DNA from 2 places in the Nonomuraea sp. NPDC049028 genome. Region 1 is predicted to be linked to the other one. Evidence: riboswitches for the same ligand, from Rfam matches in the RefSeq annotation. Region 1 holds a riboswitch; the other holds the start of a gene.

Region 1 (11,491 bases):
ACCGGGCCGGACCGCGGTGACCTGGCTGCCGACCTCCTCCACGAAGCCCACGTACTCGTGACCCATCGGGTGAGCCTCCTGGGCCGGCTCCAGGCCGCGGTAGGACCACAGGTCCGAGCCGCACACACAGGTGACGGCCGTCCGGATGATCGCGTCGGTCGGCTTGAGGATCTTCGGGTCCTCCAGGGTCTCGAAGCGCACATCGCCGGGGCCGTGGATCACTGCTCCGCGCATCAAAGTTTCCTTTACGTGGTTAGGCGTCTGATATGCGGCTGCCGCCCGGTCGTACCGAAGGCGCAGGATTCCGCCGCAATCCACCTAACCGGCATTCCGCGGTGGTTACGAGTTACCAGCGAGAGGTGTACTCCCAGTACATCCCTCGCTTGGCGCTGACGCCGTACGGTCGAGCTGTGGACAATCGTGACGAGGTCCGCGAGTTCCTCACCTCGCGGCGAGCTAAGATCACCCCGGAGCAGGCCGGCCTGATCGCCGGATCCCGGCGGCGCGTCCCCGGTCTGCGCCGCAGTGAGGTCGCGGCCCTGGCCGATCTGAGCGCCGAGTACTACGCCAAGCTCGAACGAGGCAACCTCGCCGGCGCCTCCGCGGCGGTGCTCGAAGCCCTCGCCCGCGCCCTGCGGCTCGACGACGCCGAGCGCGCCCACCTCCTGCACCTGGCCCAGACCGCCGACGGCTCGGACGTCCTCACCCGCCCCCGGCGCCGCGCCGCCCGGCCGCAGACGCTCCATCGCAGCCTGCAGTGGACGCTGGACGCGATCACCGCCGGACCCGCCTTCGTGCAGAACAGCCGCATGGACGTGCTCGCCGTCAACCAGTTCGCCCGCGCGTTCTTCGCCGACCTGTACGCCTCCCCGGCCAATCAGGAGAATCTGGCCCGGTTCGCGTTCCTCGACCCGGCCTCCCATCGCTTCTACCCGGACTGGGGTCCCTTCGCGGACATGTGCGTGGCCATGCTGCGCACAGAAGCCGGCCGCAACCCCCACGACAAAGAGCTCCACGACCTCGTCGGCGAACTGTCGACCCGCAGCGATGAGTTCCGCACCCGCTGGGGCGCGAAACGTCCGCCGGCACGGCACCGGAACCAAACGCTTCAACCATGCCATCGTCGGAAAGCTCACCCTCGCCTTCGAGGGTTTGCAGATGGTCGCCGACCCCAGCCTCACCATCACCATCTACACCGCCGAACCCGGCTCACCCTCCGAGGAGGGCCTGCGCCTGCTCGCCTCCTGGGCGGCCACTCAGGAAGCCCGGACCCACACGGAGCCGTTGGCGGCGGACTGACCGGTCGGTGGCGAGGTCGGCGAGGGAGACCTCACCGACTGCGTAGCGCCGGCGGATGGAGCGGCAGGCGGGCGCGGGCGTCCTGAAGACGGTCGCGGGCGTCCTGGAGACGCTCGCGGGGCGGGGAGGTCGGTCAGGTGTCGCGGTCGTAGCGCAGACGGACCTCCGCGGCCAGCGTCTCGTCCTCGTGCTCCAGCCCGTACGTCCAGACGCGGCCCGCGTCGTCGACGCGGCCACGCAGCGGCAGGGTCCTGGCCAGCAGCTCGATGGCCAGCCCGCTCGTCGGCGCGTCACCGCCGTCCTCCACCGCCCCCGCGAACTCCGCGCAGGCGAGCTCCAGGTGCGCGATGCCGAGCTGCACCCGCAGCCGGGCCACGTCGTCCTGGGGGGCCACCTCGAGCGCCTCCAGCAGCACCTCGGCCGCCTCCCCCGGCTCGCCCCGCTCCAGCAGCAGCTCGGCCAGTTGCTGCGCGGCGTGCGCGCCCACGTCGTCCGGCCCGGCGGCGGCCAGCGCGGCCCGCAGCTCGTTCTCCGCCTCGTCGTAGTCGCCGGCCAGCAGGGCCAGCCGGGCCAGGGCGAGACGCGCCAGCGGGACGTAGGCGGCCGTGCCAACGCCCAGGACCGCCTGCCACGCCCCCCTGGCCTGCTCGGCGCGGCCCTCGCGCTCGAAGCCCTGCGCGAGGTGACAGGCCGCCTGAGCGGCGAACTCCGGATGTCCGGTGGCCAGCGCGACCCGGGCGGCCGCCCGGGCCCCCTCCGGGTCGCCGCGCTCGTCGAGCACCACGGCCAGGCCCACGGCGGCCTGCGCCCGGTCGGGCTCCTCGGGGTCGGCGGCCAGCTCGCTGAGTATGGCCGCCGCGCCGTCGAGGTCACCGTGCTCGGCCAGGCGGCGAGCGGTGTCGAGAGGCGGGACCTGCAGCTCTGAGAACGTCAAGAGAGCTCCTTAGGCGACGGTCGGACAGAGCCTAACGAGTTCCGGTGATCATGTCTTCTCACTGGCCACGTTCAGCCTGGGTGGCGGGAAAAAATCCCAGAAAACGGACGTAGCCCTCCCCGTCCGAGCACAGCGGACGGAGAGGGCCACGGTTACGCGGCGGAGAAGGCCACGGTCCCGCGAACGCGACGTGCGGGTCAGTCACGGACGCGACAGCCGGATCAGTCGCGAACGCGACAGCCAGCTCAGTTGCGGACGTAACGACCGGAGCCGTCGCGGACGCGACAAACCAGGTCAGTCCTCGTACGCCTCCAGCGGCGGGCAGGAGCAGACCAGGTTGCGGTCGCCGTAAGCCTGGTCGATGCGCCGCACCGGCACCCAGTACTTGCCCTCCCGCAGCGACGGCAGCGGGTAGACCGCCTCGGTACGGCTGTAGGGATGGGCCCACTCGTCGGCCGCGACGGCCTCGGCGGTGTGAGGGGCGTTGCGCAGCGGGTTGTCGGCCCGGTCGTAGGCGCCCGAGGCGACCCGCGCGATCTCGCCCCTGATGGCCACCATCGCGTCGACGAACCGGTCGAGCTCGGCCAGGTCCTCGCTCTCGGTCGGCTCGATCATCAGCGTGCCGGCGACCGGGAAGGACATGGTCGGGGCGTGGAAGCCGTAGTCGATGAGCCGCTTGGCCACGTCGTCGACCGTGACGCCGGTCTCCTTGGTGATCTGCCGCAGGTCGACGATGCACTCGTGGGCCACCAGGCCGCCGCGCCCGGTGTAGAGCACCGGGTAGTGCGGGGCCAGCCGCCGGGCGAGGTAGTTGGCCGACAGGATCGCCTGCTCGGTGGCCGCGGCCAGGCCGTCGCCGCCCATCATCCTGACGTACGCCCAGGAGATCGGCAGGATGCCCGCCGAGCCGTACGGGGCCGCGGAGACCGCGCCGACCGGTGAGCCGGGGCGCAGCGGGTGGCCCGGCAGGTAGGCGGCCAGGTGGCCGCGGACCGCGACCGGGCCGACGCCGGGGCCGCCGCCACCGTGCGGGATGCAGAAGGTCTTGTGCAGGTTGAGGTGCGAGACGTCGGCGCCGAACTCGCCCGGCTTGGCCAGCCCGACCAGCGCGTTGAGGTTGGCCCCGTCGACGTAGACCTGGCCGCCCGCGTCGTGCACCTTGGCGCAGACCTCGGTGATCGTCTCCTCGAAGACGCCGTGCGTCGACGGGTAGGTGAGCATGATCGCGGCCAGCGCGTCGCGGTGCTTGTCGATCTTGGCGTCGAGGTCGGCCAGGTCCACGTTGCCCTCGGAGTCGCAGGCCACGACCACGACGCGCATGCCGGCCATGACGGCGCTGGCCGCGTTCGTGCCGTGCGCGGAGGACGGGATGAGGCAGATGTCGCGGTGCTCGTCGCCGTGGTCGCGGTGGTAGGCCCGGATCGCGAGCAGCCCGGCGAACTCCCCCTGGGACCCGGCGTTCGGCTGGATGGAGACCGCGTCGTAGCCGGTCACCTCGGCCAGCCATTCCTCCAGGGTCTCGATGAGGTGGTGGTAGCCCGCGGCCTGCCCGTCAGGCGCGAAGGGGTGGATCCCGGCGAACTCCGGCCAGGTGATGGGCTCCATCTCGGTGGTGGCGTTGAGCTTCATCGTGCAGGAGCCGAGCGGGATCATGGACCGGTCGAGGGCGATGTCCTTGTCCTGGAGCCTGCGCAGGTAGCGCAGCATCGCGGTCTCGGAGTGGTGGCTGTGGAAGACGGGGTGGGTGAGGTAGCCGGACTCCCGCCTCAGCGCGGCCGGCAGCGTGTCCAGCCCTTCGTCGGCGAGGAGGCCGGCCACCGGCCCACTGACGCCGAAGGCGGCGGCGACCTGCTCGAGGTCGGCCGCCGTGGTCTTCTCGTCGCAGGCGATGGAGACGTGGTCGGCGTCGGCCTGCCACACGTTGACGCCGCGCTCGGCGGCCTGCCGGACGACGTCGGCGGCCCGGCCGGGCACCCTGGCCAGCACGGTGTCGAAGAACTCCCGGTGTACGACCTCGACACCGCCGCGGCGCAGGCACTCGGCCAGCGCGGCGGCGTGCCGGTGCACGCGGCCGGCGATGCGGCGCAGCCCCTCGGGCCCGTGGTAGACGGCGTACATGCCGGCGATGACGGCCAGCAGGACCTGCGCGGTGCAGATGTTGCTGGTGGCCTTCTCCCGTCTGATGTGCTGTTCGCGGGTCTGCAGGGCCAGCCGGTAGGCGGGCGCGCCGTCGGCGTCGACCGAGACCCCGACGAGGCGGCCGGGCATCTGCCGCTGCAGTCCTTCGCGTACGGACATGTAGGCGGCGTGCGGCCCGCCGAAGCCGAACGGCACACCGAAGCGCTGCGAGGAGCCGATCGCGATGTCGGCGCCGAGTTCGCCCGGCGCGGTGACCAGGGTCAGCGCGAGCAGGTCGGCGGCGGCCACGACCAGCGCGCCCGCGGCGTGCGCCCGCTCGGCCACCGCGCGGAAGTCGCGCAGCCGGCCGGAGGCACCCGGGTATTGGACGAGCACGCCGAAGCACTCGGGCAGCTCACCGTCGAGCGCGTCCTCGACCAGCGTGATGCCCAGCGGCTCGGCGCGGGTGGCCAGCACCGCCTTGGTCTGGGGCAGCGCGTCGGCGTCGACGACGAACACGTCGCTCTTGGACTTGCCCGCGCGCCTGGCCAGCGTCATCGCCTCGGCGGCGGCCGTGCTCTCGTCGAGCAGGGAGGCGCCGGCGACGTCGAGCCCGGTCAGGTCGGAGACGACGGTCTGGAAGTTGAGCAGCGCCTCCAGGCGGCCCTGCGAGATCTCCGGCTGGTAGGGGGTGTAGGCGGTGTACCAGCCCGGGTTCTCCAGCAGGTTGCGGCGGATCACCGCCGGGGTGATCGTGTCGTGGTAGCCCAGGCCGATCATCGAGGTGAGCACCCGGTTGCGGCCCGCGATGGCCCGCAGCTCGGCGATGACCTCGGTCTCACTGGCCGCGGCGGGCAGCGAGAGCCGGTCCTTGATCCTGATGGACTCGGGGACGGCCACCGCCACCAGGTCGGCCACGGACTCGAAACCCACGGCCTCGAGCATGCGCTGCTGCTCGGATTCGGACGGGCCGATGTGCCGGGTCGAGAACGGCGGAGCTGACAGGTCGGTCATGGAAGGTGCCTCCCGAGGGCTATGGAGACCGGCGCCTGGGCGCGGGCGAGTGCCGGATCTCCCCCTCTGTCATGGCGACCTGAGAGCTTCACCCCCATGAGGGCTTGCACCGTCGGTGAGGCGCGCCTGGCGGGCGTGCCTGCTTTCCAGAGTTGCCTACCCCGAGCGGTACGGGTGCCTGAGAGATTCCGGGGAGGGTTGCTCCTTCGGCGCCCCGGGACCAGCCCGGGACTCTCCCGCAGGGGGTCGTCAGCCTTGCGCCTCTTAGGTTACTACCGGATTGCTACCCTATGCGGCGCGCCCGTCGCCGCTGGGCCAGCTCGTCAGCGGGGTGGTCGGCCGGGACGCTGTCCTCGACCGCCGCCCTTTCCCCCGGCAGCTCCGCGAGGGAGCCCTCGACCTCGCGCCAGACCCGGCCGAGCGCGATGCCGAACACGCCCTGACCGCCCTGGAGCAGGTCGATCACCTCGTCGGCCGAGGTGCACTCGTAGACGCTGACGCCGTCGCTCATGAGCGTGATCTGCGCGAGGTCGCCGACCCCGCGGTCACGCAGGTGTTGTACGGCCGTACGGATCTGCTGGAGGGAGACTCCGGTGTCGAGGAGCCGCTTGACGACCTTGAGCACCAGGATGTCGCGGAAGCTGTAGAGCCGTTGGGAGCCCGAGCCGTGCGCGGCTCTTATCGTCGGCTGGACCAGCTCCGTGCGCGCCCAGTAGTCGAGCTGCCGGTAGGTGATGCCGGCCGCCGCGCACGCCGTCGGGCCGCGGTATCCGATGTCACTCGGCAGTGTCGTGGGCTGCTCGTCGAAGAGCAGACCCTGCTCTCCGGCACGCTGCCGCGCACTCTCACGCCGCACCGGATCTTCCTGGCCGGCCGTCTTTCCCTCGCCGCTGCTGACCGCCACGCGGACCTCCGGCTTTCTCTCATCCCATGGCCTGATCTGGGGGTTCGTAAAAGCGCGGCCATGGGTTTCACTTGCACCGTAGGACCGTGACCATGCGCAGTCAACGATCCCGCTCGGCGCGTCGTGAAGCGTAAATGCACTGAAATACCTACCCCGCCCGGCCAAAGTCTTCGGGGGTGATCGTGTCAAGGAACTCCCTGAACTTCTCCACCTCGTCCTCTTGGTCGTCGGGGATGATCACCCCGGCCTCCTGGACGACCTCCTCACTGGCGAAGATTCGTGCTCCGGTGCGCAAGGCGAGCGCGATCGAGTCGGAGGGCCGCGCGCTCACCTCTACGCCGTTGGAGAACACCAGGTCGGCGAAGAAGATACCGTCACGCAGGGCGACGATGTTGACCGCGCGCAGGCCCACGCCGAGGGCGCTCAGCACGTCCCTGAAAAGGTCGTGCGTGAGTGGCCGGGCTGGAGGCTCCTCCGCTTGGGCCAAGGCGATGGCCGTGGCTTCGGTCATCCCAATCCAAATCGGCAGGAACCTCTCCCCGTGTGCCTCCTTGAGCAAGACGATCGGCTGATTTGTGGGCATCTCTACGCGGACGCCCACGACCTCCATCTGCAACACGGGCTGCTCCATATTCGACTGGTCGGCGACCCCGGCACAGCTATTGGGCCGGTCCGCTTCTGCATTTCAACGTAACACCCGAGGGGCCTTGTATGTCCCGCTGGTCCGGTCATCGGCCTAGAACGGTTCGCACGCCCGTACGCACCAGAGCGGCGTGCAGGTCGAGCAGCAGCGCCGACAGCTCCCTCGCGGCCTCGTCAGCCTCTCCGATGGCCCCTGGGGCCCGGCGTTTGAGTATGGGCGCGACCGTCTGCTCCACCAGACCGCACTCGCGCTCGGCCGCGGCCTTGACCGCGCGCAGATGCCGGGCGTGCAGGCCGAACCGGGCCAGGGCGCCGACGCTGCGCGCCACGTTGAGCGCCTCCTCGTCGTAGCGCCTGGCCGTCGCCGAGAGCAGCCCGTAGTCCTCGAGCTCGGCCAGCGTGTCCTCGTCGAGCCCGGCCGCCTCCAGCAGCTCGGCGCGGCTCAGCCGCACCTCCCGCGTCTCCGGCCGGTCGGTCACGGCACGCGGGCGGCCGAAGTGCTCGGCCATCTTGTCCTTGATCACCCGCAGCGGCAGGTAGTGGTCGCGCTGCTCGGTGAGGATGTAGCGGAGCTGCTCGACGTGCAGGTGGGTGAACTTGCGGTAGCCCGACGGGCTGCGCTCCGGCTCGATGAGCCCCTCGCCCTCCAAGAAGCGGATCTTGGAGATCGACACATCGGGGAACTCGCCCTGGAGCATGGCGAGCACCTCCCCGATGCTCATGTGCGAACGTGCCGCCTGCGCGCTCATGCGGCTTCCTCCGTGAGCCGCATGAACGCTGTGACTATCGGTCGCTCGCTGGGCTCGCTCATGCGCCGGCGGCGGTCCGCATCAGGAAGACGAGGCGGAACTTGCCGATCTGCACCTCGTCACCGGAGTGCAGCGGCACCTCCTCGATGCGCTCCCGATTGACGTAGGTGCCGTTGAGGCTGCCCACGTCGCGCACGGAGAACTGGCCGCCGCGAAGGCGGTAGAACTCCACGTGCCGCCGGGAGACCGTGATGTCGTCCAGGAAGATGTCGCTCTCGGGATGGCGCCCCGTGGTGGTGAGCTCCTTGTCGAGGCGGAAACGGCTCCCCGCGTTGGGCCCCCTGGTCACGGTGAGCAACGCCGTGCCAGGCGGCAGCTGCTCCACCAGCGCGCGCTCGGCGAGGAGCATGTCACCGGTCTCAGCCTCGTACGCCTCGATTCCCGCGACAGAGATCGTCGATGTGGTGTCCCCGGCGACCTCGGTTCTGGTCAGCGGTGACCCACAACGGGAACAGAAACGGGCATCCTCGGGGTTGGCGTGCCCGCACTGCGTGCAGTAGACGCTCGGCATCGATCGGCTCGGCCTCCTACCGCGAAGACGCGGCAACGGGGATCTGGGCGCGCCTCGCTTCGCTCTTCAAGTTTGCGAATGCCGCAACTTACGCTGATCAGCGGCAAAGGTCAAGGCGGGGCGCTGGACGACGGGTTCGGACGGTGACAAAGTTACCGCCGCCCGCGCCCCAAGGTCCATGCCGCCGCGCGTTTCTACATTACGATCTTGCACGTTCCGGCGCCACCGATCCGCCAGTGTCACGTTCCGTGATGATTCTATGCGAATTGCCGTACAGATTTCGGTCCCGAGGCTCAGGAGGCCGCCTCCTCGACCACCCGGGCCCAGTGCTCCAGGAGCGACTGCGCGGTGTCCACGTCGGCGGCCTCGGCCCACAGATCGGTGACCGGCTCGGTGGCGGCGGGCAGGATCAGCACCCAGCTCCCGTCCTCGGCGGCCACCCGCACCCCGTCGGTGGTGTCGACGCGGCAGCCGTCCGGCTCGGCCTCGGCGGCCTCGATGACCGAGCGCATGACGGCGCCCTTGGCCGCCCACGGGGTCGGCACCGTACGCTTGAGCAGCTTGGCCTCGGGGATGCGCGCGTCGATCTGGCTGAGCGAGAGCCGGGTGCGGGCGACCAGGCCGAGCAGCCGCATGAACGCCGCCACCCCGTCGATCGCCGGACCGAACTCGGGCACCACGAAACCGCCCCTGCCGTCGCCCGCGAAGATCATGTCTTCGTCCACCGCGGCCGAGGTGAGGGCGTCGACCGCCGTGGAGGTCCAGCGCACCTGCACGCCGTGGAAGCGGCAGACCTGCTCGGCGACCCTGGTGGTGGTGACGGGCAGCGCCACCCGGCCGGTCCTGCGCTCGGCGGCGATCAGGTCGAGCACGACGAGCAGGGCCCGCTCCTCGCCGATCAGCTGGCCCATCTCGTCCACCAGCGCGATGCGCTCCCCCACGGGGTCGAACCGCACCCCGAAGGCCGCCCTGGAGGAGCTCACGAGCTCCGACAGGCGCTGCAGGTCCCTGCGGCGCTCGGCGAACGTCTCCGTGGGCGAGATGTCGTCCAGGCGGGCGTTCACGGTGAGCACGTCGACGCCGACCCGGCCGAGCAGCGTGGGCAGGACCAGCGCGGAGGTCCCTCCGGCGCAGTCGACGACGACCTTCATGTCCCTGATACCGGTCATGTCGACGCAGCGCAGCAGCTCGTACGCGTAGTCCTCGACCGCCCTGGCGGGAAAGCGGAGCTCGGCGATCTCGCCGGGGAAGGCGCGCCGGAACTCCTGGCGGGAGAAGACGCGCTCCAGCTTGCGCTGGGCGGCCGGAGGCAGGTCGGCGCCGCGGTCGTCCATGATGACGATGTCGATGCTCTGCGGGTCGCCGGCGGTGGTGCGCAGCGCGATGCCGCCCGCCGCGGACTCCCTGGCCGTGTGGAAGCGGGCCACCGGCAGCGGCGCGGCCTCCAGGTCGAGGACGTTGATGGCGCTGGCGTTGAGCGCGCCGATCACGGCCCGCTTCAGCGCCCTGGCGGCCAGCGAGGAGTCGCGCGAGGTGACGACGTGCTCGCCCTTCTTCAGGGTGGTGGCGTACGCGCTGGCCAGCCGTACGCACAGCTCGGGGGTGATCTCCACGTTGACCAGGCCGCTGACGCCGCGGGGGCCGAACAGGCTGCGCTGGCCGCGCGACTCCCAGATCACGCTGGTGTTGACGACGGCGCCGGCCTCGATGGTCTTGAAGGGGTAGACCTTGACGCCGCTGGAGACGTACGCCTCGGGCTCGATGACGCACTCGTCGCCGATGACGGCGTTCTCCTCGATGCGGGCCCCGGCCATCACGTCGGTGCTCTTGCCGATCACGCAACCGCGCAGGTGGCTGCCGGGGCCCAGGTAGACGTTGTCGTGGACGACCGCCCGGTGCAGGAAGGCGCCTTCGCGCACGACCGTGTTGTTGCCGAGCACGGTGTACTCGCGCAGCTCGGCGCCGGCCTCGACCTTGGCGTACGCGCCGACGAGCAGCGGGCCCTTGAGCACCGCGTCGGGGTCGACCGAGGCCGACTCGGCCACCCAGACGCCCGGCGAGACCTCGAAGCCGCCGATGTCCACGGCGACCCGGCCGGACAGGGCGTCGGCCTGGGCCTTGAGGTAGCTCTCGTGGGTGCCGACGTCCTCCCAGTAGCCCTCGGCGACGTAGCCGAAGATGGGGGCGCCGCGCTCCAGCAGGGTGGGGAAGACGTCGGCCGACCAGTCGACGGGCTCTCCGGAGGCGACCGCGTCGAGGACCTCGGGCTCCATGATGTAGATGCCGGTGTTGACGGTGTCGGAGAAGACCTGCCCCCAGGTGGGCTTCTCCAGGAAGCGCTGGACCCGGTTGCCCTCGTCGACGATCACGATGCCGAACTCGAGGGGGTTGGGCACCCGTTTCAACCCGATGGTGACAAGTGCCGAATTTTCACGGTGAAAACGGACCATATCCGACAAATCGATATCGGTCAGGGCGTCGCCGGAGATCACCAGGAATCGGTCGTCGCGCAGGCGGGCCGCGGCGTTCTTCACACTGCCCGCCGTGCCCAGCGGAACGTCCTCGGTGGCGTATTGCAGGCTCATGCCGAGTTCGTCGCCGTCGCCGAAGTAGTTGCGCACGAGCGCGGCCAGGAACTGGAGGGTGACCACGGTCTCGGTGATGCTGTGCCGTTTGAGCAGCCGCAGCACGTGCTCCATGATCGGGCGGTTGACCACGGGCAGCAGGGGCTTGGGCTGGTTGGCCGTCATCGGACGCAGCCGAGTGCCCTCTCCACCCGCCATGACGACCGCCTTCACCCGATCACTCCTCCTTGGCCGCGGTTACGAGCCGTCGTACCTGTACCCCATACAACACCCCCGACCACCAGTACAGGCCCGTTCCCCAGAGCGCAAAGGCCCATCCGACAATTCGTGCTATATCGGCATACCACCCAGTGTGGGAGGCAAGGAAGAGCAGAGGGAAGGCGTACATCAGGTTGAACATGGCGGCCTTGCCCAGGAAATGCACCTGAAGTGCCTTGTAACCGCTCTTCCGAAGTACGGGAAAGAAACACGCGACGAAGAGTTCGCGACCCAGGATGATCGCCACCAGCCACCACGGAATGACGTCGCGCACCAGCAGCGCCAGGATCGTGGCGAAGACATAGAGCTTGTCGGCGGCCGGGTCGATGATCCGGCCGAGCCTGCTCATCTGGTTGAAGGCGCGAGCGATCTTGCCGTCCAGCCAGTCGGTGAACCCGGCGACCGCGAGCACGAGGA
Region 2 (11,491 bases), on a different contig from region 1:
CAACGACGTCCCCGAGCCGGGGCAGGACGGCGTGGGGGAAGGGGACCACGACGTCGGCCGCGGTGCGATCGTGGAGTGGTACGGGCCGACCGGCGCGGCGCCTGGCCCGTCTACGCCGCAGCCGGCGAGGCAGAGCACAAAAAGGGAGAACGCCCGGACGGCGGACATGACGGTCATCGGCCCCATCTTGCCGGACCGCCGAGGAAAGGACCGCCGGGTGGGATGGCGATCGTTGCCGTTCGACGCCAACCACCTTGGCGATGCCCTCTCTGTCAGATTCCCCGGTTCTCCATCTTCAGGCTCCGTCAGTGGTGTTCCAGTCCAGGATTCCGGGTCCGCGGAAAAACTGCCGCACCTCGTCGGCCCGGCCGCCACTCAGCCGCAGGGCGAGGGCAAGACTCGTGACAATAGCAAGCGGCCCAAGGGTTCGCTTCCGCTAGAGACACCGCGCGAGGTGGTGGGCGAGCCGGCCACGAAAGGGCTGAACACTCCGCCGCCGCTGACATGGGAATCCTCCCCGACTGTCACTGGATCAGCACAAGCGGCGAACGACAGCCGGCTCGCTGGTATTCGCGCAGTCTCTCATGAAGCCCCCTAGGGAGATAGATTTGATCTGATGGAGACTTTCAGCGAACACCCGTCGAATCCAAGTACTGGCAACGAACCATCTCCAGGGGAAAGGCGAGGCCGCTCGCTGTGGCTTCGCGTCGTCATCGGTTTGGTATGTGTTGCGCTGGTGGCGGCCGTGCCTATATATGTGCACCAGCAAGATTTGCTGGTCTCCCAAGCACGGGCGATTGCCCTCGACGGCGTCAAACAACGCGATCACGATTGGTATGCCGCAAAGCTATTAGGCTACGTTGCCGTGGGGATCCACTCGGATGATTACACTACATCTGCACTTGCGGATACGCTCGCCATAGAGCGTCGTGGCCTATTTCCGGGCAGTGCGACCATTGTCGATGTCGCGTTGGCTGCCGACGGCAGAACGGCGCTTATCTCTGACGCCCAGGAGGGCTACGGAATTTGGCAACTCCAGGGAAAGGGTCCTGAGTCAGGCAGAGAGAATCTTCAGGCCACCAGAACGGGCACCCTTGGTGCTGGGTCTGGGCCGATAGCCCTGTCCTCGGATGGGCGGAGGGCGGTAACAGGCGAAGACGTGAGCGGCGGCATCGATGTGTGGGATCTGGGCGATCCTGATAGGCCGTCCAGGACGCCCGTGCGTAAAGGTGACTACCGCGAACAGCTTCTCGAGTTGTCGTTGACCGCTGACGGCACGACCCTGTTCGCAGGGTTCGAGGACGGTTCCATTGAGATCTGGAATCTGGGTGCCGGACGGAAGCCAAGGCAGCTGGCGCGCAGGCATGAACATGCGTCTGGAGTTCGTATTTTATCCGGGACATCCGATGGTAAAACGCTGCTTACTGTCAGCGATGATTCTGCAATTTTCTGGTCCATGACTGATCCGAGCCGGCCCACCAAGCTTGCGGAGCTCAAAAGCGCGACACTCGAGCCGGAGGTGCGCGAATGGAGCAGTGGCGCGCTTAGCGCAGATGGCAAGAGGGCGATAATCGGACGAGGAGTGTGGGATACGACCAATCCGCAGTCGCCGACTCATCTGGGTGATTTGTCTATTATCCCCGAATGGGCGACTCCGGTGGCAATCTCCTATGACGGATCTATTGCTGTCACAGTGGATGATGAGCCAAGCGGTCCGGCGAGTTCTGACCCAGTTATCGTGTGGGGGCTGAAGGACGGCTACCGCCCGGTCAGCTTGGCAACGCTCAGAACGCCCGAGTCCGAGAGCTGGCTGGTGGCCATGAGCAAGGACGGAAGAACATTAGCCGTGGGGACGAGAACGGGAGGTGCCTATTCGTGGCTACTGCCCAACCTGCGCAAGGGTTTCATGGAGGACGCTTGTAGAGAGTCTCCGCCCCTTCCGCCCGTGCCGGGTTTTTGGGAGTCCGTAAGTACCGAGTCACCTCCCGACGTACTGGGCAAGAGGCCGTTTGCCATATGTCCTCTTGGCGGCAGGTCAGGGAAGTGAGCCTGTCGCTCAGTAAAGCGGCAGAATCGGGAGATGAATGAGCCGGTAAAGGCCAGCTTGCGGTAGTTGAGCCTGTTGTGCCCTTCGGGAAGTTGCCGACCGCCGTCGCCGCTGGGCCCGCTGCATTGCTGCAGCGGGCCTCAGAACCGGCCATGCCCGTTTCCGAGCAACCGGCTCAAGCAAGCTCCGTGGGCTCGCGGGCTGCCAGAAGTGCTGGCCGGTGTCGGCGGTCGGCCGACGGTGGCAGTGGGTGTGGATCAGGCGTGGGGCGGCGGGTTTGTCCGGCTTGCCGTTGCCCCTATCAGCGGTGATCGCGTGTTTGCAGATCGCGGTGCGGGTGACCTTGAGCCACTGTTCCCACTGGCTGGGGGTTTGCGGCTCGCTACGGCGCGAGCGCGTGGAACGCGTCGTCGCGCAGGGCAAGCGCACCGGCGGCTGGAAGACGCTCGGTCCCGTCGCCCGCGTGCCCCGCGACCTGATCATGAGCCTCGCCATGAGACGCATGGCCCGCACCGGCGACAACCCGAGCCGGTGGATCTACGAACACCACGTCGACTGGGACGAACCCGTCTACAGCGCGGGCTAGATCTGCCGGCGTCCACGCCGGGTGGAGGGCAGGTCGTGCCGCCCCGAGACGAACTCCTGGACCGCGATCTTGGCCCTGATCACCGGCCGGCGCCACCGTTCCTCCCGGTGCGCGGCCGTGGCCAGCCTCCGCGGGCGCCGCTTCTGGTAGAACAGGTGGGCCCACGGAGACCCGGGCCTGGCCAGCCGCACCGCGCCCACCAGCAGCAGCACGGGCACGAACAGGCCCACTATCCCGGTCCAGATCTTTCCCTTCAGCAGGGTGATCACGGCGAGCACCATGTTCGCCACGAGCAGCGCACCCGGGTTGACCGGGGTCCCGTAGTCGAACGACAGCGGCCGGAGCCCGGTGAGCAGCAGCCCCGTCATCGCGACCGCGATGAACACCGCGTCGACCGAGGTGCGGCCCTCTTCCTCCCAGTACACGTCGTGCAGGTGCAGGATCAGCGCGAACTCGTCCAGCACCAGCGCCGACCCGATCCCGAAGACGGCGGCCGCCGCGGCGTAGGCCACCTGCGACGCCGAGGACACGATCAGCCCGCTGACCCCGCCGACCAGCATGAGCACGACCCCGAACACCACGTGGTGGATGTGCATCTCGCCCACGTTGACGTTGCGGAACCAGCCGACCTTCGCCCTGATCAGCCGCACGTTGACGCGGGTGGCCACGAAGGCCCCGATGAGCGCGACGAAGAAACAGAACAGCGGCAGCCGTCCCGTGTCGACAATGCTCAGCTCGAACCAGTTCCCCATGACCTTGAAAACGATGCTACGAGGCCAATCGTCATCCCTTGACCATTTGGACCGGGAAACGAACTCAAGACAGGAACGCGCGCAGCAGCGCCGCCGTGCCCTCCAGGTGCTCCGCCACTGCTCGGCGGGCCCCTTCCGGGTCGCCCGCCAGGATGGCCGCCACGATCGCCTCGTGCTGGCGGGCGGAGTGGTCGAGGTTCACCTGGAGCATCGGGATGGCGTTGAGGAGGTCGCTGACCCGCAGGCGCGCGTCGGCGCAGGCGGTGGCGAGCAGGGCGGAGCCGGTCAGCTCGGCGATCGAGAGGTGGAAGGCCGTGTCCAGCCGCCGGTAGTCCCCGATGCCCGCCTTGTTGAGTGCCGCGAGCCGGCCGCGCAGGAGGGAGCGCTGGTCGTCGGTCAGCGTGGCCGCCGCCAGCACCGCCGCCGCGCCGCATTCGACCGCCATGCGGAAGGTCAGCGCGTCGGCGAGGTCGGCCGTGCCCATGTCGGCCACGACCCTGCGCAGGTCGCCGCTCTCCGGCGGGGGCGGGGCGTAGGTGACGAACGCGCCGCCGTATCGGCCGCGCCGTACGTCGAGGTAACCGGCGTCTTGGAGCGCCCGGATCGCCTCGCGCAGCGTCACCCGGCTGATGCCGAGCTGAACGGCCAGTTCACGCTCCGGGGGCAGTTTCCGGCCCGGCGCGACCACGCCGAGCTTGATCGCCTGGAGCAGCCGTTCTACCGTCTCCTCGAAGGCGTTTCCTGCCCTGACCGGCCGTAACACCGTCATCAACCGCGCCGAGTCGTCCAACGTGTCCTCAGGTCTTGACAAGCGATCCCCATATGCACATCAATGGTCTAAGAGTAGCCCAATTAGCGGGAAAGCGAGCGAACTTCTGTGAGCGAGCGAGGTCTTCCACAGCCCGGAGCGCTGTCCGTCGACGAGTTGCGTGACGAGGTGGCCGCCGGACGGGTCGACACCGTGCTGCTCGCCATCGCCGACATGCAGGGCAGGTTGCAGGGCAAGCGGCTGTCGGCGCGCTACTTCCTGAACGAGGTGCTGGGGCACGGCTCCGAAGGCTGCAACTACCTGCTCGCCGTGGACGTGGACATGAACACGGTCGACGGCTACGCGATGTCGTCGTGGGAGCGCGGCTACGGCGATTTCGTGATGAAGCCCGATATTTCCACGTTGCGGTGGGTTCCGTGGCAGGAGGGCACCGTCATGCTCATGGCGGACCTGACCTGGGAGAACGGCGACGACGTGACCGCCTCGCCGCGGCAGATCCTGCGCGCGCAGCTCGCCCGGCTCGCCGACCGCGGCCTGGCCGCCTTCGTGGGCACCGAGCTGGAGTTCATCGTGTACGAGGACAGCTACGAGGACGCGTGGAAGCGCGCGTACCGCGACATGTCCCCCGCGAACCTCTACAACGTCGACTACTCCCTCCTCGGTACGGCCCGCATCGAACCCCTCCTTCGCCGGATAAGGCGGGACATGGAGGGAGCTGGGCTGTACGTCGAGTCCGCCAAGGGCGAGTGCAACCTGGGCCAGCACGAGATCGCCTTCCGCTACGACGAGGCGCTGAAGACCTGCGACAACCATTCCATCTACAAGAACGGCGCCAAGGAGATCGCGGCTCAGGAGGGCAAGTCGATCACCTTCATGGCCAAGCCGAACCAGCGCGAGGGCAACTCCTGCCACATCCACATCTCGTTGCGGAGCGTGCACGGCGACCCGGTGATGGCGGGCGACGGCCCCCACGGGCTGTCCGAGCTCGGCGCCCGCTTCATCGCCGGGCAGCTGGCCCACATGCGCGAGCTCACCCTCTTCTACGCCCCGAACATCAACTCCTACAAGCGCTACGTCCCCGGCAGCTTCGCCCCCACGGCCGTCAAATGGGGCGTGGACAACCGCACCTGCTCGCTCCGGCTCGTCGGCCACGGGGAGTCGCTGCGCATCGAGAACCGGGTGCCGGGCGGCGACGTGAACCCCTACCTCGCGGTGTCGGCGCTGATCGCGGCCGGGCTGCGCGGCATCGACGAGGAGCTGCCGCTGGAGGACGCGTTCGGCGGCAATGCCTACGACTCCGGCGCCGAGACCGTGCCCCACACGTTGCGGGACGCGCTGGCGCTGTTCGAGGGGTCGAAGCTGGCGCGGGAGACGTTCGGCGACGACGTGGTGGCGCACTATGCGAACAACGCCCGGATCGAGCTGGCCGCCTTCGACGCGGCTGTCACGGACTGGGAGCTGTTCCGGGGTTTCGAGCGGATGTGAGCACGATGCAGATCATCAATCCGGCGACGGAGGAAATCCTCGCCGACGTGGAGCTGGCCGACGCGGCCGAGGTCGACCGGGCCGTGGAGCGTGCCAGGCGGGCCTACCAGGGTTGGCGCGACGTGTCGCCCGGCGACCGGGCGCGGCTGCTGCGCCGCTTCGCCGACCTGGTGGACGAGCACCGGGAGGAGCTGGCCCTGCTGGAGCTCACGAACTCCGGCCACCCGATCGGCAACGCCCGCTGGGAGGCGGGCGCGGTACGCGACGTGCTGCACTTCTACGCCGGCGCCCCCGAGCGCAACCACGGCAAGCAGATCCCGGTGCCCGGTGGCGTGGACATCACCTTCCAGGAGCCGCTGGGCGTGGTGGGCGTGATCGTGCCCTGGAACTTCCCGATGCTCATCATGAGCTGGGGCGTCGCCCCGGCCCTGGCCGCGGGCAACACGGTGATCGTCAAGCCCGCCGAATGGACCCCGCTGACCGCGCTGAGGCTGGCCGAGCTGGCCCTCGCCGCGGGCCTCCCCGAGGGGGTGCTCCAGGTGCTGCCTGGGGCAGGGGAGGTCGCGGGGGCCCGCCTGGTCGAGCATCCGCAGGTGGCCAAGATCGTGTTCACCGGCTCGACCGAGGTGGGCAAGGAGATCGCCGCCAAGGCAGCAACCCAGGTAAAGCGGATAACCCTCGAACTAGGCGGCAAATCCGCAAATATCGTGTTTGCGGACTCGGATCTGGAAAAAGCGGCGAAAACGGCGCCGTATGCCGTCTTCGATAACTCTGGGCAGGACTGCTGCGCCCGATCCAGGATCCTGGTGCAGGCGGAGGTCTACGACGCGTTCCTGGAGCTGCTGCTGCCGGCCGTACAGAATGTCAGGGTCGGCGACCCGCTCGACGAGAGCACCGAGATGGGCCCCCTGATTAGCGCCGAACATCTGGAACGGGTGCGCGGCTTTATCGACGGCCCGTCGTACTGGCAGGGCGACTGTCCGCAGGGCAAGGGGTTCTGGTTCCCGCCGACGGTCCTGACGCCGGCGCTCACCGACCGGGCGTTCACCGAGGAGATCTTCGGGCCGGTGGTGTCGGTGGTGCCGTTCGCGGACGAGGCGGAGGCGGTGCGGATCGCCAACGACACGCCGTACGGCCTGAGCGGCTCCATCTGGACCCGCGACGTCGGCCGGGCGCTGCGCGTCGCGCGAGCCGTGGAGGCGGGCGCGCTGTCGGTGAACTCGCACTCCTCGGTCCGCCACTGGACGCCGTTCGGCGGCTTCAAGGAGTCCGGCCTCGGCCGGGAGCTGGGCCCGGACGCCCTCATGGCGTTCACCGAGACCAAGAACGTCTTCATCTCAACGGAGTGACACACATGCAGCGTTTGCACAACCGCGTCGCCGTGATCACCGGCGCGGGCGGCGGCATCGGCCTGGCCACCGCGCGGCGGTTCGCCGAAGAGGGCGCCAAGGTGGTCTGCGCCGACGTCGACGAGGAGGCGGGCACCAAGGCCGCCTCCGAGGTGGGCGGGCTCTTCGTCAAGGTCGATGTGACCAGCGAGGACGACGTCGTCCGGATGTTCCGGACGGCGTACGACACCTATGGCTCCGTCGACATCGCCTTCAACAACGCGGGCATCTCGCCGCCCGAGGACGACTCGATCCTGGAGACCGGCATCGAGGCGTGGCGGCGGGTGCAGGAGGTGAATCTGACGAGCGTCTACCTGTGCTGCAAGCACGCGATCCCGTACATGCAACGGCAGGGCAAGGGCTCGATCATCAACACCGCGTCGTTCGTGGCGGTGATGGGGTCGGCGACGTCGCAGATCTCGTACACGGCCTCGAAGGGCGGGGTGCTCGCGATGTCGCGCGAGCTCGGCGTCCAGTTCGCGCGCGAGGGGATCCGGGTGAACGCGCTGTGCCCGGGGCCGGTCAACACGCCGCTGCTGAAGGAGCTGTTCGCGAAGGACCCTGAGCGGGCCGCGCGGCGCCTGGTGCACGTGCCGGTGGGGCGCTTCGCCGAGGCGTCGGAGATCGCGGCGGCGGTGGCGTTCCTGGCCAGCGACGACGCCTCCTTCATCACGGGCTCGGAGTTCCTCGTCGACGGCGGCATCTCGGGCGCGTACGTCACGCCTCTTTAGGAAGGACCTTTAGGAAGGGAACTTTAGGAAGGGAAGTTGTGGAGCGACCCGTCATCGGGATCACGTCCTATGTCGAGCCTGCCCGCTACACCGTGTGGGAGCTGCCGGTCGCCCTGCTGCCGTACATGTACGTGGAGCAGGTGGTCCGGGCCGGCGGGCAGCCGGTGATCCTGCCGCCCGCCGGGTCGCCCGCCCGGCTGGTGGCGCGGTTGGACGGGTTGATCCTGGCCGGTGGTGGTGATGTCTCGCCCGAGCGGTACGGCCAGGAGCCACACGACCAGACCGGCTACATCCGGAAATTTCGGGACACGGCGGAGTTCGCGGTGATCGAGGCGGCTCTTGAGGCCGACCTGCCCTATCTCGGGATATGTCGGGGCATGCAGGTGCTCAACGTCGCGCTCGGCGGGACCCTGCACCAGCATCTGCCCGATGTGGTGGGACACACCGGGCACTCCCCCGCACCCGGCGAGTTCGGCCACCTGCCCGTCCGGCCCGTCGCGGGAACTCTCGTCGGCAAGGCGCTCGGGGCCGAGCCGGTGGCCGTGCCGCACTACCACCACCAGGCCATCGACCGGCTCGCGCCCGGCCTGACCGTGTCCGCCGTGGCCGACGACGGCACGATCGAGGCGGTGGAGCTGGACTCCCAGACGTTCGCCATGGCCGTGCAGTGGCATCCGGAGGCGGCGAAGGACTGCGCGCTGTTCGAGGCGCTCGTCGCCACCTGCTGAGCCGCCCCCGGTACAGCCCTTTTGGCCCCAAGCGACCGGATCCGCACGCGACAACTCCCCCATAACAGCACTAGGCTTGCGGACATCACCGTCGAAACCGTGCGGGAGAGTGTCCTGGCATCCGGCCAGGTCCCCTGAAGGAGCAAGCCCTCCCCGCGAACCTCTCAAGGCAAAGGACCGCACGGACGAGGTGTCCTCTGGAAAGCAGGCCTGGCGGCCTCGCCGAAGGTGAAAGTCCGGCAAATTACGGGCGAAGCTCTCAGGCACCCATGACAGAGGGGGAGGATGTCTGGCATCCGATCCTGCCCTGAGGTGCGCATATGTCACGTCCTACACCGCTCCGAGAGGTCCACGAGAGCCTCGGCGCGACATTGACCGATTTCGCCGGGTGGCTGATGCCGCTCCGCTACGGCAGCGAGTCCGCCGAGCACAACGCCGTGCGCCAGGCGGCCGGGCTGTTCGATCTCTCCCACATGGGCGAGATCTTCGTGACCGGGCCTCAGGCGGGTCAGGCACTCGACTACGCGCTGGTGGGACACCTGTCAGCGCTCGCGCCCGGCCGGGCCCGCTACACCATGATCGTGAACGAGCATGGCGGGGTGCTGGACGACCTGATCGTCTACCGGCTCGGGGACGAGGAGTTCATGGTGGTGGCTAACGCCTCCAACTATGAAAAAGTCGGGGAAGAGCTGAAAAATCGCGCCAAGTCGTACAACGCGGTGGTCGAGGATCGCTCGGAGCAGTACGCGCTGATCGCCGTCCAGGGGCCGCGCGCGCAGGAGATCCTCGCCACGCTCACCGACGCCGACCTCGCCGGGCTGAAGTACTACGCGGGCCTGCCCGGTCTGGTCGACGGGCGGCAGGCGCTCATCGCGCGCACCGGCTACACGGGCGAGGACGGGTTCGAGCTGTTCGTGGCCAACCAGGACGCCGTCCCGCTCTGGCACGCGCTGACCGAGGCCGGCCGGCCGTACGGGCTGCGGGCGGCGGGTCTGTCCAGCCGTGACACGCTCAGGCTCGAAGCGGGCATGCCGCTGTACGGCAACGAGCTCGGCGTCGAGCTGACCCCGTTCGACGCGGGGCTGGGCAGAGTGGTGAAATTCGACAAGCCGGGCGACTTCGTCGGCAGGTCGGCGCTGGAGGCGGTCAAGGACACGCCGCCGCGGCGCCGGCTCGTCGGACTGGTCGCGCGGGGTCGCCGGGTGCCGCGCCACGGATACCCGGTGACCAAGGACGGCGCCGTCGTCGGCGAGGTCACCAGCGGGGCACCCTCCCAGACCCTGGGTAAGCCCATCGCCATGGCCTACGTCGACAATGGGGCCGACGCAGGTCTGGCCGTGGACATCCGGGGCAGCCATGAACCTATGGACCTCATTGAGCTGCCCTTTTACAGGAGGAACAAGTGAGCAACATCCCAGACGACCTGAGCTACACCAAGGAGCACGAGTGGGTGGCCGGGCTCGACGACGGCATCACCGTGACCATCGGCATCACGGCCTACGCGGCCGAGGCGCTGGGTGATGTCGTCTTCGTGCAGCTTCCGGAGGTCGGCTCGACCGTCGAGGCGGGCGACTCCGTGGGTGAGGTCGAGTCGACCAAGTCGGTGAGCGAGATCTACACCCCCGTCGGCGGCGAGATCGTCGAGGTCAACCAGGCCGTCGTGGACGATCCGTCGCTGGCCAACAGCGACTCCTACGGCGACGGCTGGATGTTCCGCGTGCGCGTGGAAGGCGACCCCGAGGACCTGCTCACCGCCGAGGAGTATTCGGCGCTCACCTCAGGCGAGTCCTGACCCACCCGCCGGGGTCCTGCCGGACCCCGGCCCTTCTGAAGGGCGCCCATCAATGGCGATCAGCGTCTTCGACCTGTTCAAGATCGGCATCGGCCCGTCGAGCTCACACACCGGCGGTCCCATGGCCGCCGCGCACAAGTTCGCGCGCGGTCTGCACGACGACGACCTGCTCACGCGTACGGCCCGCGTCGAGGCGATCCTGTACGGCTCGCTCGGCCTGACCGGCAAGGGCCACGGCAGCGACAAGGCCGTCCTGCTGGGGCTGTCGGGCGAGAAGCCCGAACTCGTCGACGTGGACTCCATCGACGCGCGCCTGGCCGCGATGCGCGAGTCCGGCACGGTCCGGCTCTACGGCACGCACGAGATCCCCTTCGTCGTGGGCGAGGACCTCGTCTTCGAGCGCAAGATCTCCCTGCCCGAGCACCCGAACGGCATGCGCTTCACCGCCTTCTCCGCATCGGGCGAGAAGCTGCGCGAGAAGGTCTACTTCTCGGTCGGCGGCGGCTTCGTGGTGGACGAGCAGGCCACCGGCGCCGACCGCATCAAGCCTGACGACACCGTTCTGCCCTACCCCTTCACGACCGGGGACGAGCTGCTCAAGCACTGCTCCAACACGGGTCTGTCCATCTCCGCGCTGATGCTGGAGAACGAGCAGGCGTTCGGCCGCTCCGCCGCCGAGATCCGCGCGCAGATCCTGCACCTGTGGCAGGTCATGTGCGAGTGCGTCGAACGCGGCATCGCCAAGGAGGGCGTGCTGCCGGGCGGTCTCAAGGTCAAGCGCCGCGCGAACCGCCTCCACCGCCGCCTGCAGACCGAGTCGCCGAAGACCGACCCGCTGCACGCCATGGACTGGGTGTCGCTGTTCGCGCTGGCGGTCAACGAGGAGAACGCCGCGGGCGGCCGCATCGTCACCGCTCCCACGAACGGCGCCGCGGGCATCATCCCCGCCGTTCTGACCTACTACTCCCGCTTCATCCCGCACGCCGACGACGACGGCATCGTCCGCTTCTTCCTCACCGCGGCGGCGATCGGCGTCCTGTTCAAGGAGAACGCCTCGATCTCGGGCGCCGAGGTCGGCTGCCAGGGCGAGGTCGGCTCGGCCTGCTCCATGGCCGCCGCGGGCCTCACAGAGGTCCTGGGCGGCACGCCCGAGCAGGTGGAGAACGCGGCGGAGATCGGCATCGAGCACAACCTGGGCCTGACCTGCGACCCG

What was found. A riboswitch is a leader RNA that binds a small molecule or an ion and turns the genes downstream of it on or off. The one in region 1 is predicted to bind glycine.
Region 2: it holds a riboswitch for glycine, as region 1 does, so the genes downstream of both, gcvT (glycine cleavage system aminomethyltransferase GcvT) here and gcvP (aminomethyl-transferring glycine dehydrogenase) in region 1, are expected to answer to the same signal.

What each region holds. Positions count from the first base shown of each region.
Region 1 is NZ_JBICTR010000015.1:118,690-130,180, forward strand. Features, by position in the region: gene ACGFJ2_RS48105 (zinc-dependent alcohol dehydrogenase family protein) at 1-234, opposite strand, end outside; partial or broken gene ACGFJ2_RS48110 (helix-turn-helix transcriptional regulator) at 411-1,299, shown strand; gene ACGFJ2_RS48115 (tetratricopeptide repeat protein) at 1,433-2,233, opposite strand; gene gcvP (aminomethyl-transferring glycine dehydrogenase) at 2,528-5,365, opposite strand; glycine riboswitch at 5,522-5,614, opposite strand; gene ACGFJ2_RS48125 (MerR family transcriptional regulator) at 5,649-6,269, opposite strand; gene ACGFJ2_RS48130 (bifunctional nuclease family protein) at 6,418-6,888, opposite strand; gene ACGFJ2_RS48135 (MerR family transcriptional regulator) at 6,998-7,660, opposite strand; gene ACGFJ2_RS48140 (FHA domain-containing protein) at 7,719-8,231, opposite strand; gene ACGFJ2_RS48145 (sugar phosphate nucleotidyltransferase) at 8,525-11,029, opposite strand; gene ACGFJ2_RS48150 (CDP-alcohol phosphatidyltransferase family protein) at 11,034-11,491, opposite strand, start outside.
Region 2 is NZ_JBICTR010000002.1:881,372-892,862, reverse strand. Features, by position in the region: gene ACGFJ2_RS10250 (DUF4232 domain-containing protein) at 1-177, opposite strand, end outside; gene ACGFJ2_RS10245 (WD40 repeat domain-containing protein) at 617-2,047, shown strand; gene ACGFJ2_RS10240 (hypothetical protein) at 2,445-2,633, shown strand; gene ACGFJ2_RS10235 (hypothetical protein) at 2,630-3,385, opposite strand; gene ACGFJ2_RS10230 (FadR/GntR family transcriptional regulator) at 3,450-4,154, opposite strand; gene ACGFJ2_RS10225 (glutamine synthetase family protein) at 4,263-5,639, shown strand; gene ACGFJ2_RS10220 (aldehyde dehydrogenase family protein) at 5,645-6,988, shown strand; gene ACGFJ2_RS10215 (3-oxoacyl-ACP reductase) at 6,994-7,758, shown strand; gene ACGFJ2_RS10210 (gamma-glutamyl-gamma-aminobutyrate hydrolase family protein) at 7,797-8,486, shown strand; glycine riboswitch at 8,579-8,676, shown strand; gene gcvT (glycine cleavage system aminomethyltransferase GcvT) at 8,807-9,892, shown strand; gene gcvH (glycine cleavage system protein GcvH) at 9,889-10,278, shown strand; gene ACGFJ2_RS10195 (L-serine ammonia-lyase) at 10,331-11,491, shown strand, end outside.